3 regions of the Gordonia sp. 852002-50395_SCH5434458 genome follow, and region 3 is predicted to be linked to each of the others. Evidence: predicted binding sites of a transcription regulator. Region 3 holds the regulator's gene; each other region holds the start of a gene.
The links. The regulator LexA, encoded in region 3, represses DNA repair genes until DNA is damaged. The targets are predictions, from matches to a motif close to CGAACANNTGTTCG.
Positions count from the first base shown of each region.

Region 1: the regulator LexA is predicted to act here: its motif matches at 3,534-3,547, upstream of A5785_RS15950 (DUF222 domain-containing protein).
Region 2: the regulator LexA is predicted to act here: its motif matches at 3,154-3,167, upstream of A5785_RS10320 (HNH endonuclease signature motif containing protein).

Region 1 covers NZ_LZTC01000072.1:6,566-12,932, forward strand. Annotated here, with positions in the region: partial or broken gene A5785_RS15940 (PAS and ANTAR domain-containing protein) at 99-749, shown strand; gene A5785_RS15945 (hypothetical protein) at 879-1,976, opposite strand; gene A5785_RS15950 (DUF222 domain-containing protein) at 1,973-3,505, opposite strand; partial or broken gene A5785_RS23975 (ArsR/SmtB family transcription factor) at 3,840-3,980, shown strand; gene A5785_RS15960 (SRPBCC family protein) at 4,240-4,791, shown strand; tRNA gene A5785_RS15970 (tRNA-Leu) at 5,315-5,400, opposite strand; gene A5785_RS15975 (M20/M25/M40 family metallo-hydrolase) at 5,499-6,367, shown strand, end outside.
Region 2 covers NZ_LZTC01000041.1:114,775-121,141, forward strand. Annotated here, with positions in the region: gene A5785_RS10300 (helix-turn-helix domain-containing protein) at 1-332, opposite strand, end outside; gene A5785_RS10305 (alpha/beta fold hydrolase) at 390-1,247, shown strand; gene A5785_RS10310 (FABP family protein) at 1,519-2,184, shown strand; gene A5785_RS10315 (hypothetical protein) at 2,244-2,690, opposite strand; gene A5785_RS10320 (HNH endonuclease signature motif containing protein) at 3,172-4,797, shown strand; gene cydC (thiol reductant ABC exporter subunit CydC) at 4,824-6,367, opposite strand, start outside.
Region 3 covers NZ_LZTC01000053.1:5,556-11,922, forward strand. Annotated here, with positions in the region: gene nrdR (transcriptional regulator NrdR) at 1-422, opposite strand, end outside; gene A5785_RS23720 (LysM peptidoglycan-binding domain-containing protein) at 567-1,193, opposite strand; gene lexA (transcriptional repressor LexA) at 1,418-2,158, shown strand; gene ptsP (phosphoenolpyruvate--protein phosphotransferase) at 2,204-3,919, opposite strand; gene A5785_RS12680 (DeoR/GlpR family DNA-binding transcription regulator) at 4,208-4,978, shown strand; gene A5785_RS12685 (1-phosphofructokinase family hexose kinase) at 4,975-5,940, shown strand; gene A5785_RS12690 (PTS fructose transporter subunit IIABC) at 6,042-6,367, shown strand, end outside.

The sequences.
Region 1 (6,367 bases), on a different contig from region 3:
TGCGGGTCCATCTCGGCCTTGGCCGTAGCGGGAAGTCCAGCTAGAGCGCACGCCTGAGAAGCGAGCGGGAGTGAGACGCCGTGCCTGGTGCGAGAGAAATTGGGGCGGATTCAGAGCAGGTGTTCGGTGGGGAGCCGCAGCGAGTCGGCAGCTTCCGATTCTTCCTCGACGGTCAGCGGTGGGAATGGTCCGACGCCGTCGCCCAGATGCACGGCTACCGGCCCGGGGACGTCACGCCGACCACCGAACTGCTGCTGTCCCACAAGCATCCCGAGGATCACCGGCGCGTCGCCCGCGTCCTCGAACGGATGATCAGTGACGCCGAACCGTTCAGCAGCAAACACCGCATCATCAGACACCGCCGGCAAAGTTCACCTCGTCGTGGTCGTCGGCGACCTCTTGCACGACGACACAGACGCCGTGATCGGGACCACCGGCTTCTACATGACATCACCCAGTCCTACCGCAGCGATGTCAAGGAGTCGGTCGACGCGGCGGTCGCCGAACTCGCCGAGTCACGGGCGGTAATCGAACAGGCCACGGGCGCACTGATGCTGGTCTACGGGATACCCGCCGACCGCGCCTTCGACGTTCTCACCTGGTGTTCCCAGCAGACCAACACCCGACTTCGCACGATCGCCGAACAACTCGTCACCGGATTCGTCGAGTGCGAACCCGCTGCGGACCTACGGACCCGGTTCGACCACCTTCTGCTCACCGCCCACCAGCGAACCCGGCAACAGGGCTGAGTGAGTGACAGTCCCGCGGGGTGTAGGGAGTCAAACGAAACCTGGACCGGGCTGCCGACCGGTCGAGCACCCGATCTGGCACCCGCGCATCCGGGGACGGCTGGGTCGCGCGCGCTGCGCCGGCAATGATCATCCCGCCTCGTTCGACGGTTGTCGCGTCTGCTCGATGCGTTGCCGCTGCCGGACCCCGTACGCCGCCTCTCTGACGGCGGCGTCGTCCTCGAGACCCGACCCGAGCGCCCCACCGATGGTCGCGATGGACGCCAGTAGCCAGGCGAGGGTGAGGTAGTCGGAAAAATTCACCCCGTGCCCGAGAATGCGGGACAGCAGTTCCGGGGGAAGAGTCAGACACGCGGTGAACAGCAGCAGGCCGAACAAAGCCACGTGGAGGACGATCACGCCGATGACCAGGGTGACGACGGTGGCGGTGTTGTACAGCACCGAACGATCGCGCTCCTCCGGCGACTTCGGTCGTTCCCACAGTTCGTGTTCGACGAGCAGCCAGAGAATCATCGCCACGATCGACAGGACCGTCGCCGCACTCATCCGCCATGGACCCATCGTGTCGGCGAACAACCAGATCGTGTTGGTGGCCAGTGCGATCGCACCCGTGGCGAAGGCGCCGACGAGCACCTTCGACAGTCCGGTGACCAGTCGCCACGGCCGGTTGGCCCGCACCATCCCCGACAGCAGTCGCAGTCGCCGCAGTCCCGAGGGCGCCAAGTATCGGATGCCGTCCTTGATCTGCACACACGGGTACCGTCGCGCCGCGCCGGGAGGCATGAGTTCGGGTTCACCGAGAACGCGGGCGAGCGCGAGTTCGGTGACGGTGCGGATGCGGCGCTCGATCCGGACGCCGCCCACACCGGCGACCGAGATGGGTGCGAATCTGTGGTCGACGCTGACGTCGGCCACCACCGGCAGGGTGTCCTCCCGGCGCGGCAGATCGGTGAGATACACGACGATGTCTTCCTGTTCGGAGGACGGATCGACCGTGTCGATGACATCGGTGAAATCGGCTTGCTCGTCCGGCAGGTACGGTTTGCGGCGCACACAGGTCGTCCACCGGCGCTCGGGCCGGTCAGGGCTTTGCAGGCGTTCCGGCAGGTAGTCGGCGATGCGTTCGGCAAGAGCCGCTGGTTCGCCCGGATCCGCGATCAGCAGCACCGAAACCTGCTCACCCGCGGCACCGGAGTGCCCCGCCTGCAGATGCTCGTTCGCCGTCACCGCCTTCGCGTACCCGCCCGGTGTGTCCCCAAACTCCAGGCTGTGGGTGCGAGTCGATCACAGCGCCCGCCACGGATATCGGCTGCCAGTCCGTGTCCGGTAGACACCCCGCAGCGTCTGAGGATGCACCGCGGACACGACCACAACCCGCGGGATCTGGTCCGCTCGGTGCACCCCGCTGATCGATCCATTAGGGGCAAACGGGCCAATGACTGGGCATCGATCTCCTTACGGGATAGCGACCGGGCTGAGGATTCTGACAAGTTCGTGGGAATAAGGCACTGACACGACGGCGAGAACCTGCAGGTCGGAGATCCGCGAAGTGACACCGATCCGCGGAACCTACATGAGGCGAACGACGCGAACCGTTGCCCCAACGACGCGATCCGTTTCGACCGACCCAAATACAACGGCACACTGGTGTGGTCACCGAACACCGCCACATACTGACTCGCCCCACTGGTGGCGGCCATCTCGATCACATCCTGGATCGGGAGCAGTGTTCCGGACGTGGTTTGTGCGATCCCTGCCTGGGCTTCCAACTCGTGCAGGCTGGTGGTGACGATCACTTGGATCGGCAACCCCCGATGCGTGTGACCCAACATCCCTGATTCGAGTACTTGCCCGAGGAGGGCGGAGAAGGCGTCGTGGTTGCGTTGGGCGGGTGAGCGTTGATCCCGCAGCGCTGCCGCCGCGACCTGTTCGGCATTGGCGGTGGTGATCGGCCCGACCGGCGAGTCGGGATCGTCGGGGTTGTTCATGCCGGGTTTGGCCCACGCATCCAACACGGTGTCCAGCCGGGCGCGGGCGATCGGATCCAAATCGGCGGTCAACCGCGACATGAGTTGTGCGTTTTGCCGGTTCACCCACAACCGGCGTCGACGTTTGCGGTCTTTCGGGTTGGTTAGCGTTCCGTCCGGATCGAGATGGGCGAGTAGCCGTGAACCGAGGTTGGTGATTTCGGCGGGCGTGAACTGGACTGCGTAGCCGGCTATCTGCGCTTCGGCGGCAGCTTTGGTCTCCGCCGAAATGTCGGCGGGGATGGCCTCCAACACCTCCAACACCGCGCGGACGTGTGCGCCGGCGACGCGCCCTTCCACGACGTAGCCGGCCAACGTCGGACAGGAGGGTGGGAGGCGGTCGCCGCAGATCGTGGTGAAGGAGCCGGTCGCTGCGATCACGCGGTATCGTGCTGCCGGATCACCGATGTGCAGGCGTTGTCCCATGAAGTTGCGGATATCGCGGAAACCCAAACCGTGGGGCAGATCCCGGTCGGACGCTTCCACAATCAACCGATCGGTGACCGCACCGGACGTCCGCAGTGCTAGCCGTTCCGCTTCGACGGTGGCTTCCACGAGCACGTCATCGGACACCAACGACACATCGACCGTCGCCAACTCATCCAACACCGCTGCCAGGCGTGACAGTTTCTCGGCGACCACGGCATCGGCCGACCCCACGGCCGCCGACACTAAAGCCGAAGGTGCGCCACTGGTTCCGCTGTTGCTGCGCTTGCTGTTGCTGTTCACGTGCCGCCACCCCCGCCCCACGTCGTGTCGAATATGTGTTCTATATTACCCGACAATACCGACAGCGTTCTCGAACAATTTTTCGACCTTGTGGACACGCGTTTCGCCGAGTCCCGACCACGCATTTTCGGTCCAGCATTGCGGCGTTGAACACTCGAGGTGTCAAGGATGCTCGTGATCGCCGAGAACGCGACGGCGGCAAGATTCTCCGTGGCGATAGTTGCCAAAACATGGCAGTCGCCGCTCGCTGCCCCTTCCACAAAGACACCCTGATAATTGGTAACTACTCAGTTACCATTTATGAGTGTCCGTCTTCGTCGCAATCGCCGACCCGGTGCGTCGCGGGATCCTGCGGATCCTGGTCGACGGCCCGCAACGAGTCGTCGACATCCAACGGTTGCTCGCCGCCCGTCACCTGATCTCGCGGCCCGCGGTGAGTCGACACTTACGGGTGCTCGCCGAGGCCGGCCTGGTCGAGGCCGCCACGACGGGCCGGGAACGTCACTACCGACTCGACCCGACACCACTGCTCGAGGTGCGGAAGTTGTTGTCCGACCTCGGATCCGGGGACGCCGCGGACGCTTCCCGCGTGCCGATCGCGGAGTCGGCACTCGACGCCCTGAACACCGAGGTGTCCGAACCCGACGCGAAAGACGCAGGGCCGCAAGCCCAGACAGGTCCAGCCGACACGCTGCCGAACCCGACGTCACATCCCACCAGATACAGGAGCCAGGATGACGAATGCACCCATACCCAGCGGCCGGCACCGCGTCCGCCGAGACGGCGACGTGGTCGAATTCACCCGTATCTACCGCGCCGCCGTCGACGACGTGTGGGCCGCCGTGACCGAGTCCGATCGGCTCGCCCGCTGGATCGGTTTCTTCGACGGCGACCCCGACGAGGGTTACGTCGCCTTCACGATGAACGCCGAGGGGGAGGAGAACATGACCCCGGTGCGCTACGACATTCGACGCTGCGAGCCGCCACATGTCCTTCAGGTGCACACGACCGACGATGCCGGTACGTGGGATCTGATCCTTGAGCTGGACGAGAACAGTGGCATCACGACGCTGAGGCTCAGTCAGATCGTCCACGACCCGGAGATCATCGAAAGCACCGGCCCGGGGTGGGAGTACTACCTCGATCGTCTCTCGGCGGTAGTGACCGGAACGGACCCGGCCGACCTCGACTTCGATGACTACTACCCGGCGCAACGGGAGTACTACCTCACGGTGCGGGACCGGGTGAACGCGAGCGCGAACCGGTCACCGGACTCCGGCTACTGACGTCGGCGGTGTCGACGCCCGCCGGTTGAGTAATGACCGGCGGTGCGGCGGGAAGCGGGCGCGAGTCTCTCGCCGATGCCGACCCGAGAGTTGGCGCGAACAATGGCGTCGGAGAACACGATCGAATCGAGAACTTCGGCACCCCGCTCGATGATGACACCCGGGCCCAAGACGCTGCGCCGCACCGTGCCCGCCACCCGCGCACCACTCATGAGCCGACTGGCCCACACGGGGCTGGCGCCCTCTAAGTGCGGCCCCGGCGACGGGGCTGTGGGAACGCCTGCGCGGATTCCGGCGGCCGTTGCGCCTGCGCCACACAGGAGTGCACGACGGCGCTGATAGGGGAGGCTGCTAGCCGTGGCGCACTGGACCGACCGTGAAGATGCTGTCGCCGTCCGGCCGGGGGATGACTTGAGGATCAGAACTCGCTATTGGCCCGACACGATCCACAGGTTTCCGATCGGGCCGCCCAGCCGCCCAACGAAAAAATCCCGGAGTGCAATGCTCTCCGGGATTCTCGCGGTGTCCGAGGGGGGACTTGAACCCCCACGCCCGTTAATAGGGCACTAGCACCTCAAGCTAGCGCGTCTGCCATTCCGCCACTCGGACTCGATGCTTCGGTGTCTCGCGGATTTCTCCGTTCCGCACCGGGCCGGATAACACTAACCGAGGTTGCCCCCGTATCCCAAATCCCGTAGGAGTGAGGGGTGACTTCGGAGCCTGAGACCACCGCCGGGACCATCAAAGCCGTCGACGAAGTGGTCGATATCGTGAGCAAACTGATCCGCTTCGACACCTCCAACACAGGCGAGCCCGAGACCACCAAGGGCGAGGAGGACTGCGCCAAGTGGGTGGCGGGGATGCTCGAAGAGGTGGGCTACACCACTCAGTACGTCGAGTCGGGACGACCGGGACGCGGCAACGTGTTCGCGCGGCTCGCCGGTCCGCCTGATTCTGACCGTGGTGCGCTCCTGGTGCACGCGCATCTCGACGTCGTGCCCGCGGAACCGGCCGATTGGAGTGTCCACCCGTTTTCGGGCTCGGTGTCCGACGGCTACATCTGGGGCCGCGGCGCCGTCGACATGAAGGACATGGCGGGAATGGCACTGGCACTTGCCCGCCAGTTCAAGCGTGACGGAACCGTGCCGCCGCGTGAACTTGTCTTCGCTTTCCTTGCCGACGAAGAGGCCGGGGGGACGTGGGGTTCTCACTGGCTGGTGGAGCATCGGCCGGATCTGTTCGAAGGCATCACCGAGGCAGTCGGTGAGGTTGGTGGATACTCACTGACCGTCGACCGTCCGGACGGCACGCAGCGTCGTCTCTACTTGGTGGAGACGGCCGAGAAGGGGCTGTCGTGGATGCGGCTGACCGCCGAAGCGACCGCGGGCCACGGGTCGTTCCTGCACTCCGACAACGCTGTCACGGAAATCGCCTCCGCGGTCGCGCGTATCGGAAATCACGAATTCCCCCTCGTGATCAGCGATTCGGTGGCCGAGTTCCTGCAGGCGGTGTCCGAGGAGACCGGTTGGGATCTCGGTCCCGACACTCCTGACCTCGAGACCGCCTTGTTCAAGCT
Region 2 (6,367 bases), on a different contig from region 3:
CGGCTGAGCAGATCATGCCTGCAACCGATGACGTGTTCGAGGAAACTCTCCGCGTCCGCCAGCTGGGCGCGTTGTGAACGTATCCATCGGAGCTTCTGCTCGATCAGTTCCGTACGACCTTCTTCGTCGCGGTGCAGCACCAGCCGGATCTCGGCAAGACTCATGCCGACGCTCTGGCAGGCCTGAACTATGCGGATGCGACGAATGTGCTCCTCCGTGTACAAACGGTGGCCCGACGCTGCGCGATCGGGTACGACCACACCGAGGTCGTGCCAGTGGCGTAGCACGTGGTCGTCGACGCCAACTCGCCTGGAAGCCTCTCCGATCTTCACTTTCCGTACGACCTTCCGTCTTGACCTCAGGTCAACCTGAGGTTTTAGCGTGTCGCCATGATGACACACGATCCGCTGCCAACCGCTTCGATCATCACCGTGGACGAAACCTCTATCGCGACAAGGATTCTCGAGCCCCCAACGGCCTCGGCGGGCGACATCGTGCTGTGCCACGGCACGCCATGGTCGTCTCAGGTCTGGACCAGTGTTGCCACCGACTTGAGTCGCGACTACCGAGTTTTTCTCTGGGACATGCCCGGCTATGGCGAGTCGGAGAAGAGCGCGGCAGTCACGACCGACTTGGCCGCGCAAGCCGTACGACTGGGCTCGCTCATCGAGTTGTGGGGATTGCAGCGGCCACATGTCATTGCGCACGACATCGGAGGCGCCGTCGCACTCCGCGCACATCTGCTCAACGGCGTCGAGTACGCAGACGTGTTCCTCTGGGACGTCGTCACCCTGGACCCGTGGGGGTCGCCCTTCTTCCGGCTGGTTGCCGAGAACGCACATGTCTTCGAGCAGCTCCCAGCACATCTACATGCGGCACTGGTCAAGGAATACATTGCCGCAGCAGCCTTTCGGCCGTTACCCGACGAAGACGTCGAGGCGCTCGCCTCCCAGTGGCTCGGCCCCGTCGGACAGGCGGCGTTCTACCGGCAGATCACAGCACTCAGCGCAGCGGACACCCGCCCAGTGGCAAATCGACTGGAAGCCACACGCAGCCCGGTTCGTATCGGCTGGGGTCGGGATGATCCGTGGATACCGCTCGGGCAGGCCTATGAACTCCAGTCCAGATTCCCAGATCACCCGGGGGTCGTCGTGCTCGACGACGTCGGACACCTCACGCCCGTCGAAGACCCTTCTGCGGTGACGGCGGCCGTTCGCGCATGGCTTGCGCGGCAACCGGCCCCATAGCGCCGTCGCCGCGTGGGCCATGGTCGGAGCCGACCCACCATCAACACCGTCTGCGGCCCAGGGCGGACGCGGCACGGCACAGTGATCCGACTCGACGGCGCGGGCGCCAAGCGACACAGCCGAGTGTGGTCGACCTCAGTGAACTACCGCCCGCGCATCGGAGTTAGAATCTAACCGTGGTCATCTTCTTCGAAATCTTGCTGGTCCTCGCGGCCGTCCTGATCACCTGGTTTGCGCTGTACGTGCTCTACCGACTGGTCACAGACGAATCGTGACCTCCCCGGAGGACGCACAGCCCGACGACGCCGTCGCCGCCCGTAGATCAGGCGACGAGGCGATCAGCCAGGCCGATTCGCGCGCTGCCGAGTCAGGCAGCCGCGAACGCAACGTACCCGCGTGGGACGATCTGCCGCTGAAGGCCGATACCGCCAACCTGCGGCTCGGTGCGGACCTCCACCAGGGACTTCTCGCGCTACTACCGCTCGTGGGAGTGTGGCGTGGCGAGGGCGAGGGACACGATCCCGTCACCCACACCGACTACCACTTCGCACAGCAGATCGTCGTCAGTCATGACGGGCAGAACTTCCTGAACTGGGAGTCGCGCTCCTGGGTCATCGACGAGGACGCCAACTTCCTGCGTCCCGACCAGCGTGAGACCGGCTATTGGCGGATCACCGAGGACGACTCCATCGAACTTCTCCTCGCCCATGCCGTGGGATGGGTCGAGCTGTTCTACGGCCGGCCGCTGAATCAGACGTCGTGGAATCTCACCACCGACGCCGTCGTGCGCTCGGAGACCAGCGCCCCCGCCGGCAACGCCAAGCGCCTCTACGGCATCGTTCCCGACGGCGACCTCGCCTACGTCGAAGAGCGCGTCGACTCCGACGGCGACCTCACGCCGCGCCTGTCCGCGAAGCTGCGTCGTTTCGTCGGATAGTCAGCGCACCCCGCGAGCTGTGCCGCGGCTGCCAGCTGATCGTCGAATTGGCTGCCTGATCACCCACGCAGTTGCGGCGGCGGGCCGTCGAAGAAGAACTGGAGCGCGAGCGGGCCGTCGTCGATGATCTCTCCCACCAGCACCGGGCGCCCGCCTCGACGCTCACCCTGCAGGATGTGGAACTCGGTGTCGGGCAGGATGCGCGACGTGCCGCGCGGCAAATAGGTGAATAGCGCATCGGCGGTCCCGCAGACGCCGGGGGCGGAGAGGATCGCCAGGTCGGCGAGGCCGTCATTGTGCAAGACAAGGTGGCCAGATGCGGCACCTGCGATACCGAGTCGGCTGTAGCCGAGGTTCTCCACCGTCCCGATGATCCAATTGGTCGGCCCGTCGTTGGTCCACTCCGGATCCTCGGTGGTGAGATAGCGGCTGCGCACCGCGGCAGTGCGATTCGACGACTCGTGCATGCGCGCGTGGAGAGATCTGACCGCGCTGGTTGTTCTCATCATCGGCCTCCTGGCTGTCACGAATCACGGGTAACGGGTGTGCTACTGACACGAAGTTCACTCCCCGGACTCGGCGGCCGCATGCGTAATGCACTACTCGTTGTCGGAATTGCCCGACAGGCCGAGGCTGCCGCACTACCTCAGGCCGCGAAAGAACCCAGACACGGAACAGCCCGAGACATGGAACGACCCCCGCATCACCCGTCATGCACGGGCACATCGGCCGGACGGCCGGATGCGGGGGTCGGGTGACCATCTGGTATTCGCCAACGGGCGAAACTGCTTAAGTCACAGGCGGTCCGCCGTTAGCGGATGGCCACCTCACGTGTCCGTATGTCATACAACTTCAGACCACCTCCTTTCTCGTGTACGACCGAAAGTACGCCCGCAACAACATGCCCGCAACGCATTTTTCGCTGCGTATGCCGAGGTCGGATCTGCGTTCAGAATTCTTGTCAGACCTCGAATGTATGTTTGGTTCATGTCCTTGGAAACCACTCTCGACGCCGGCGCGGGCGCGCCCGGCGCGTCGTCGGATCCCGAGCGCTTTGGCGCGCCGACGATGCCGCCGATCGTCGAGCAGATGTGCGAGGACGAAGAACTGTCGAAGACCGACCTGGTCGAGATCATCGCGCATTGCGCGTCCGTTCGCGCCAGCGCCGATTATCGAATGCTGCAGGCTATCAGCCTGATTCACGAAGAGCACGAGGAAGACTACGGCTCAGAGATCGGCGAAGCGCACCCCGGCCCCGCTGATTCCCCGGAGGATCTGCACGCGCTGGCGACGCTGGCCAGATCCGGCGGTAATCCGCGCGCCCGGTTCGGCCCGGACGGACTCGAGCGCACCATCGCCGACGTCGGCGCGGTCCTCTCGGTCTCGCCCGCCAAGGCGCGTGAGCTGATTACCGCGGGGCATGCCGTCCGCTATCGCCTACCGCTCACCGGCTCGGTACTGGCGTGCGGACGTCTCGACTTGTCCCAATTCCTCATCGTCCTTTCGCGCACCGCCCTTTGCGGACCCGACACCATCGCCGACGTCGACGCCCGAATCGCCTCGGCACTGCTGGCGCGCAACAAAATGTCGACGACTCGCCTCAAGGCACTCGTCGACAGCGTCGTCGCACAACTCGACCCTCCCGCGGTCAAACGGCAGCGCGAGCTCGTCGAACACGACCGCGACGTGCAGGTACGGCCCGACCGGCACCAGCCGGGACAGTCCCGTATCAGCGGGACGCTTCCCATCGAGTCCGGTGTCATGATCGACGCTCGGCTCAACGCGATGGCCCGTGCTGTTCACGACGCCGACCCGCGCACTCACGCACAACGTCGAGCCGACGCCCTGACCGCCTTCGCGCACGGCGAGAGCCACCTCACGTGTAGGTGCGAGGCCTGCGCGCTGTCTGACGACCTCTCGGAGGCGGTAAGCGAACCAACCGACGACCTGCCCGACCAAGCCGCCGCACCGGCACAGATGATTCCGCCGTCGCCGAGGGCGATCATCCACGTCGTCGTCAACGAGTCGACCATCAATGGCGACGACGACAAGCCGGGATTCATCGACGGACATGGCGTCGTCGATGCGGAGACGATTCGAAAACTACTCACGGATGCCGGGATCGACTTCCTCGACCCCGCGACGATCAACGAGCGTGCCGCCTCATCGGCACTGCGGTACACGCCGAGCAAGAAGCTCGACGCGCTGATCCGCTCGGGTGAGCTGTGCTGCACATTCCCCGGGTGCAGCAACCCGGTGTGGCGCGCCGACGTCGACCACGGCGAGGCTTTCAACCGCAGCAATCCGCAGGCTGGAGGCGCCACCGTAGCGGCAAACCTCAAGCCGCTGTGCAGGTTTCACCACAGGATCAAGACCTTCGGCAACTGGCGCGACCTGCAGACCGTGATGGGGACAACTCTGTTCGTCTCCCCCACCGGGCACACCTTCGTCGGCAATGCGTTCACCGGCTTCAACCTCTTCCGAGGCCTGCGCAGGCTGAAACCACCCGATCACCCGGCCAATCGACGAATCAACGCCGCACACGACGCCAAACGTCGTCGACTCGAACGTGCCGAAAAGCGCTGGAACGACGAGAACCCGCCGCCCTACTGAGCAATCGCCTACCGAGAATTGCCAACCTACTGGGAGCCGACCGGTTCCCATTCGATCCGCACGAAGTCAGCAGACTCCGCGCGCGGCGGCTGATGCGTCACGACCACCACAGTGCGATCGGGTCCGAACATGCCCCCCACCGGCGTCAGCAGTCGGGCGAGCAACTGCTCGGCGTCTGCGGCGTCGAGGTGTTCGGTCGGCTCGTCGAGCAGCACCACCGGTGCCCGGTGCAGCAGTGCGCGGGCAAGCAATAGTCGACGACGCTGCCCACCGCTGATCGCCTCCGCCCCACCGGTCAGTACCGTGTCGAGGCCATCGGGTAGACCGGCCACCCACTCACCGAGTCCGACGGCGCCCAGCGCCGCGCGCATCTCGTCGTCGGTCACGTCGCCGCGCGCCACGCGCAGGTTCTCACCGAGCGTCGTCGAGAAGATGTGAGCCTCCTCGGCGAAATAGCATGCGGCCGAGCGCAATGCGACAGGAGTACCGTCCTGATCGGTGGCACTCACCGAACCGGCACGCGGCTCGAGCAGACCGGCGATGGTCAGCAGGAGCGTCGACTTCCCGATGCCGCTCGGCCCGACAACGGCAAGTCGCGATCCCGGCGGCAGCACCTGGGAGATGCCCTGTTCAGGGCCGAGCGTCGGCGGTGTGGCGTCGGACGTGGCGGGCCACCCCCACCTCAGCTGATCGAGCTGCATCGTCACCGGCCCAACGTGTACCGGCACGTCGATGTCGTCGGCAGCGTCCCCCGTAACGTCCACGTGAGCACGGTCGACGTCGGCACCTTCAGCGCGGGCACCGTCGACCAGCGCCATCACACGCGCCGCGCTCTGGCGGCTGCGCTCCAGTTGGATGCCCGCCTCGGTCAGCGGTGCCGTCGATTCGAATGCGGAGAGCGGCAACAGAATCAGCACGCCGAGGATCATCGGGGTCAGTCCGTGGCCGCTCGCGACGTCGGCGAGGGAACCGGACGTCGACGACGCCAGGTGGATACCGATCAGGCAGCCAGCCAGCAGCGACACCCCCAGCGCAAGCGGTGTGGCCGCTGCTGCGAGTGATTGCACCCGGACACCACGATCGGCAGCAGCGATGGCATCCTCGTCCGCGGCACGGGCGTCGGCCAACACCGCGTCACGACGCCGCCCGACGATGAGTTCCGGCGCATGCCAGAGTGCGGTGGACGCGGTGTCGGCAGCCCGTGTAGTTGCGGCGGCACTGTCGGCGATGGCCCGCGCCGACCCACGCGCTGCGAGCCACGGCGCCACGACTCCGCTGACGATGAGCGCCACCGCCAACACGACTGCGGCCCAACCGGATACGAACGCCATGATGATGATCGCCGCGAGCGACGTGGTGAATCCGACGCCGATCGGGATCAGCCCACGGATCAGGGCGTTACCCAATTCGTCGATGTCGTCGCCGGTCCGGGTGAGCAGATCACCACGCCGCAACGTGACCGAGTACGCGGGCGAGCCGGTGGCCAGCGCGAGGTAGAGACGTTCCCGCGCCGTCGCCATGCCGCCGAGCGCCAGATCGTGTGTCGCCAGCCGTTCCAGGTAGCGGAACA
Region 3 (6,367 bases):
ATCTCACGCTGGAAGTCTTCGAGCGAATCGAATGAGCGATAGACCGAGGCGAAACGTAGATATGCCACCTCGTCGAGGTCGCGCAGCGGGCCGAGAATGGCCAGACCGACCTCGTTGCTGGGGATCTCAGCGGAACCCGACGATCTCACCGCGTCTTCGACCTGCTGAGCCAACTGTGCGAGATCGTCTTCGTTCACGTGACGTCCCTGGCACGCGCGGCGCACCCCGCGCATCACCTTTTCTCTGCTGAACGGCTCGGTCACTCCGTTGCGCTTCACGACTGCCAGAACAGCACTCTCAACCGTGGAGAAACGTCGCCCACATTCGCTGCACGCGCGACGTCGGCGGATCGCCTGCCCCTCATCGGCGACACGCGAATCGACGACCTTGGTGTCTTCGTTCTTGCAAAACGGGCAGCGCATGTAGTCCTCGTGCGAATCTCGGGACGCAGCGGCTCCGTCGATCTGGCTTGGTCCGATCGTCTGACGACCGGCGGAAGCGAGACCGCAGCGGTGACCGTGTCGGTTTCCGACTGGACCCTGTGACATCGAGAATACCGCCAGCGCTCAGCGGTACGCGGGTGTGACCAGCGGTTGGCCAACGCGCAGCCCGCTCGACGGCAGATCGTTGAGGTCAATGATCTCGTCGATGACGGTCTGACGCGGCATATCGGGCGCGACCCGCGCCGCGATCGAGCTCAGCGATTCACCGGAACGCACGTGGACCACCTGCGTGGAGGTCGACGACGGCATGCTCGCCCGCTGGTAGTCGGCACCGACGGTCCCGACGACCCACACGGTCAGCGCCAACCCGACTCCGGCGAGCACCGCCAAGACCGCTGCGCGCCGGCGACGGGCAGCCACCATCTCGCCGACGCCACCGGCGCATCGCGTGCCTGCCGGACGTGTAGAGGTGCCGTGATCGAACGCAATCCGACGTCGGCGCTGCGGCGAGACGTCCGCGCCGGCCCGTCGGACCTCACTTGTTCGAACATGTCCCGCCACACGCAGCTCTTCGCTACGCACGGCATTCGACGATGCGCGTCCACTGACCACCGTGGCGCGGTGAACTCGAGAACGCGTCGTCGACGCAGGTCGGGGCGTTGCAGATCGGGTGGTCGGCGGTGTTGCCGCGGATGCACTCGACGGGCTGGGAATCGTGCGGGTCACCGGGTTGGTCATCAAGCTGGTCATCGCTACCTCCAATGGTCGATCAAGCGTTCGATGCACTGATGTTCGAGTTCTACCAGAGGGGTCCGACAAAGTCCTGCGACACGTCGAACAAATGTTTGATGTTGTCAGTGGCCTCCGCTACTGTCGGCGCCAGACGATGGATGAAAGACGCACCCCACCACCTGCTCCACAACAGCAGCCGGTTCACAACAGCAGCCGCATCAACATCAGGAAGGACGGAACCGATGACAGAGAAGTCACGACGCAGCCCGACGTCGCCCAAGGGCAACGGTCGCAGCGTCGAAGGCAAGAAGAGCGGAGGCGGCGAGGAGACACCGATCCATCCGGCCGTCGCCGAGGCAACACTCACCGATCGCCAGCGTGGCGTCCTCGATGTGATCCGAAAGTCGGTACGCGAGCGTGGATATCCGCCGAGCATCCGAGAGATCGGCGACGCCGTCGGCCTCACGTCCACCTCATCAGTGGCACACCAGTTGCGCACTCTCGAGCGCAAGGGCCTGCTGAAGCGCGACGCCAACCGTCCGCGAGCGGTCAACGTCTCCGAGGCTCCCGATGCACATCACTCCGATGCCATCAACGGAGATCTCCCGACCCCCACGTTCGTTCCGGTACTCGGCCGTATCGCGGCGGGCGGTCCGATTCTCGCGGAGGAGGCGGTCGAAGACGTCTTCCCGCTCCCGCGTGAGCTCGTCGGTGAGGGCTCGTTGTTCCTGCTGCGCGTCGTCGGCGAATCGATGATCGACGCCGCGATCTGCGACGGCGACTGGGTTGTCGTACGTCAGCAGAATGTCGCCGACAACGGCGACATCGTCGCAGCGATGATCGACGGCGAGGCGACGGTGAAGACCTTCAAACGCAAAGACGGCCACGTCTGGCTGATGCCGCACAACCCGCTCTTCGATCCGATCCCCGGCGACGACGCCGCCATCCTCGGCAAGGTCGTGACGGTCATGCGCCGGGTGTGATGCGCTGAACCGGGCCCCGCAGGTCATTGACCAGCGGGGTCTGTATCAGTGGTCGAGTTTTTCGGCTGCGGCACGTCGGGCGAGTGCCGGACTCGAGGTGGCAAGCGCGGCAGCGGCCGCGGCTCGGCACTGCTCCATGGTCACCGTCGACAGCTTCGCCCCGACTGCTGCTGTCGCCGCCGGAGCCGCCGACAGCGAGGTGACTCCCAGTCCGACGAGCACACACGCGAGCGACGGGTCGGCCGCGGCCTCACCACAGACGCCGACGGGTTTGCCCTGCTGGGCGCCGGCGGTCGCGACCTGCGAGATGAGTGCGAGCACCGCGGGTTGCCACGGGTCGGTCAGTTCGGCAAGTTCTGCCGACATCCGGTCGGCGGCCATCGTGTACTGCGTGAGGTCGTTGGTTCCGATCGACACGAAGTCGACCTCGGCCAGGATCGCCGGCGCCAGAATTGCCGCTGCAGGGATCTCGATCATCACGCCGGCCGTCAGACCACGCTGACGGACGAGATCGGCGAACTGTGCAGCCTCTGCGGCCGTGGCGATCATCGGTGCCATGACCCACGGCGTCGTGCCGGATGCTTCTGCCGCGCGCGCGATCGCGTCGAGTTGAGTTCGCACGATTTCGGGGTGGTCATCGCCGATTCTGTTACCGCGCACGCCGAGTGCGGGGTTCGCCTCGTCCGGGTGCTCGATGAAGGCCAGCGGCTTGTCCGAGCCGGCGTCGAGCGTTCTGATGACGACTTTTTGGCCCGCGAACGCCTCGAACACGTCGCGGTACAGACGTGTCTGCTCGTCGACATCGGGTTCCTCTGCCCGGTCGAGAAATGCCAACTCGGTGCGGAACAGCCCGATCCCCTCGACCGGCGCATCGGCCGCGCGACGCGCCGACACACCATCGGCGACATTCGCCAGGATGGCGACGTCGGTGCCGTCAGCAGTCCGGCCAGGGCCACGCCACGCAGCAACAAGCGCTGCCTCCGCAACACTGCGCTCGACGAGTTCGCGCGCCTCGGACTCCTCCGGTTCGACGGTGATCGACCCCGCACCGCCGTCGAGCAAAACCATTGTGCCGCTGGTGATCTCACTCAATCGAGCCACGGCGACCACGCACGGGATGCCCAATTGACGCGCGATGATGGCGGTATGACTGGTCGGTCCGCCGAGACGCGTGGCCAGCCCGACGATCACAGCGGGATCGAGCCCCGCGGTATCCGCGGGAGCGAGGTCGTCCGCGAAGAGGATCGACGGTTGGCTCGGCGTCGGAATTCCCGGCTCCGGCCGGCCGAGCAACTCGGCGACCACCCGGTCACGCACGTCGTTGAGGTCGGTGATCCGCTCTGCCATCAACCCGCCGAGTTTGGCGAACATCTCGGAGAACTGCGCCGTGGCCGCGACTGCGGCAGCAGGTGCCGACGCCCCCTTCGCGACACGGGACTTTGCCGCACCGATCCATCCCCGATCCTCGGCCAACCCGGCGGTCGCGGCAAGAACCTCGGCCGCAGCTCCCGACGCGTGTGATGCGCGATCACGCAGTCTGCCCGCGACGACTGCCGCGGCGGCGACGAGACGTTCCGACTCCGTGTCCCGCTCGCCCTCGGCGAGGACGCGATCAGTGCCGAGTGACGTCTCGTCGTACTCGACGCGCCCACCCGGCCACAACACCGGCCCGTAGGCAAACCCCGCGACGACGGGTGTTCCCGTCAACTCTCCCTGACCGTTCATGGTGACCCGATTCTCCGTTACCAGGTGATTCTCCATTGCGTCTGCTGCCTTCCGGGTCGATCGGCCGGGTGCGGTGATCTGTGAGGAATACCCGGCGTCGTGAATTTCTGTGATCAAAGTTACTCGAAACGCTTGACTTGTCAACACACACGGGCGTAAACACAGATATATCAACATCGAATCCCACACAGAACCAATCACGCGGTGATCCACAGAACACAGATCCGACAGAACACAGATCCGCAGAAGCCAGATCCACAGAACACAGACCCCACAGATGGTTCGCCGGAAGGTGAGCCACACACCACAGATCGGAGTCGACAGGTGTACGCCGAAGAGCGACAGCGAGCAATAGCCGATCAGGTGCGCGCGCACGGTCGCGCATCCGTGACAGCTCTCGCCGACAGGTTCGACGTGACGAGTGAAACCGTGCGCCGCGACCTCGCAGTGCTCGAGCGCAGCGGTAGCGTGCAGCGCGTCCACGGCGGAGCAGTCAAGGCCGGGACGGTCGAGGTAGTCAACGAGCTGGGACTCGCCCAACGCGAGTCCTCCCACACCGCAGAGAAGGCAGCGATCGCCCGCGCTGCGATTCGGTTTCTGCCCTCGGACGGTGGATCGGTCATCTTCGATGCCGGAACCACTACCTACCAGGCCGCCAAGCTGCTGCCCGCCGATCGCAGGCTCACGGTGATCTCGACGAGCCTCCAGCTCGGGCAGGCCCTCACCGCACACGAACGGGCCACCCTGCTCATGGTCGGCGGTCGGGTCCGTGGGCTCACGCAGGCTGCGGTCGGCGCCGAGACCGTCGCAGCACTCGGAAAGATGCGGGCATCTGTTGCCTTCGTCGGCACGAATGGGATCAGTGAGGGCCACGGCCTGTCCACCCCCGACGCGGAAGAAGCCTCGGTCAAGTCGGCCATCGTGGCTGCCGCGCAGCGCGTCGTGGTGCTGGCCGACTCGTCGAAGATGGGTCGCGAGGACTTCAGCTCGTTCGCTCCGCTCGACGAGGTGGACGTCCTGATCACCGACGACGGCATCGACCCCGAGTTCTCGGCGGCGCTCTCGGCACACGGCATCGAGGTCGTGATCGCATGATCCTCACAGTCACAGCCAACCCGAGTCTCGACCGCACCCTGGAGATCACAGGACCGTTGATGCGGGGCGAGGTGCAACGCAGTACCTCCACCCGGGTCGAGCCCGGCGGCAAGGGCGTCAACGTGTCCCGCGTCGTCGCGGAAGCCGGCATCCCCACCGTCGCGGTACTACCCGCGCACGCCGACGACCCGCTGCTCACGGCCCTCGACGCCGTCGCACTGCCGTACCGCACGGTCGACATCGACGGTCAGATCCGAACCAATATCACGGTGGCCGAGAACGACGGGACGACCACGAAGATCAATGCGCCCGGTCACACCCTCACGCCTGCAGAACTCGACGAACTGACAGCGCTCGTACTCGAGGGCGCCGAGGACGCGTCGTGGGTGGCGCTGTGTGGCTCGATTCCGCCGGGAGTTCCCGACGACTGGTATCGCCGCATCTCCGACCGCCTCGTCGACAGCGGACGCCGCGTGGCGATCGACACGTCGGGCGCACCCCTGGGCGCGGCGATGTCGGGTCCCGTCGACCTGATCAAACCCAACGACGAAGAACTCGCCGAGGTCAGTGGTATCGACCCTGCCGAACTGGCCGCTGCCGTCGCCTCGGGCGACTACCTGCCGGTCGTGACGGCATCGCGAACGCTGATCGCCACCACGCAGGGAGCGGTACTCGCGACCCTCGGTGCGGCGGGTGCGGTACTCACGACCGCTGAGGGTAGCTGGCTGGCCACTCCCCCGCCGATCGTGCCGCGCAGCACCGTCGGAGCAGGCGACGCATCGCTGGCCGGGTACCTCATCGCGTACACGGCGGGCGCCTCCGAACCCGATCGTCTCCGCACGGCAGTCGCCTACGGCTCGGCGGCCGCCGGGCTGGCAGGGACGCAGCCGCCACTTCCGGCACAGGTCGACGTCGACTCGGTCGATGTCGTCGAACTCTCAGGAGCCGCCCCGATCACGTGACCCCCACAGCCTCCAGTTCCTGTACACGAATCGCCACGACGCTCACCGACCAGAACCGGAACACTCGCTCTCCGGACCACACAGAAATCGAAGGAAAACCCATGTCCGACAACATCATCACCGCAGCGACGGTGCATCTCGATGTCGACGCAGGCAGTGATCCCGCCGCCGTCATCACCTATCTCGCCGAGAATCTCGGCGAGGCCGGGCGCACGACCGATCCGTCCGAACTGAGCCGCGCCGCACTGGCCCGCGAGGCGAAGTCGGCAACCGGGCTACCCGGTGGGATCGCGATTCCTCACGCACGCGCCGCATCGGTCACCACCGCCAGCCTTGCCTTCGCGCGGCTGTCGAACAAGGTCGACTTCGGCGCACCCGACGGCCCGGCCGACCTGGTGTTCCTCATCGCGGCACCCGAGGGCGCTGC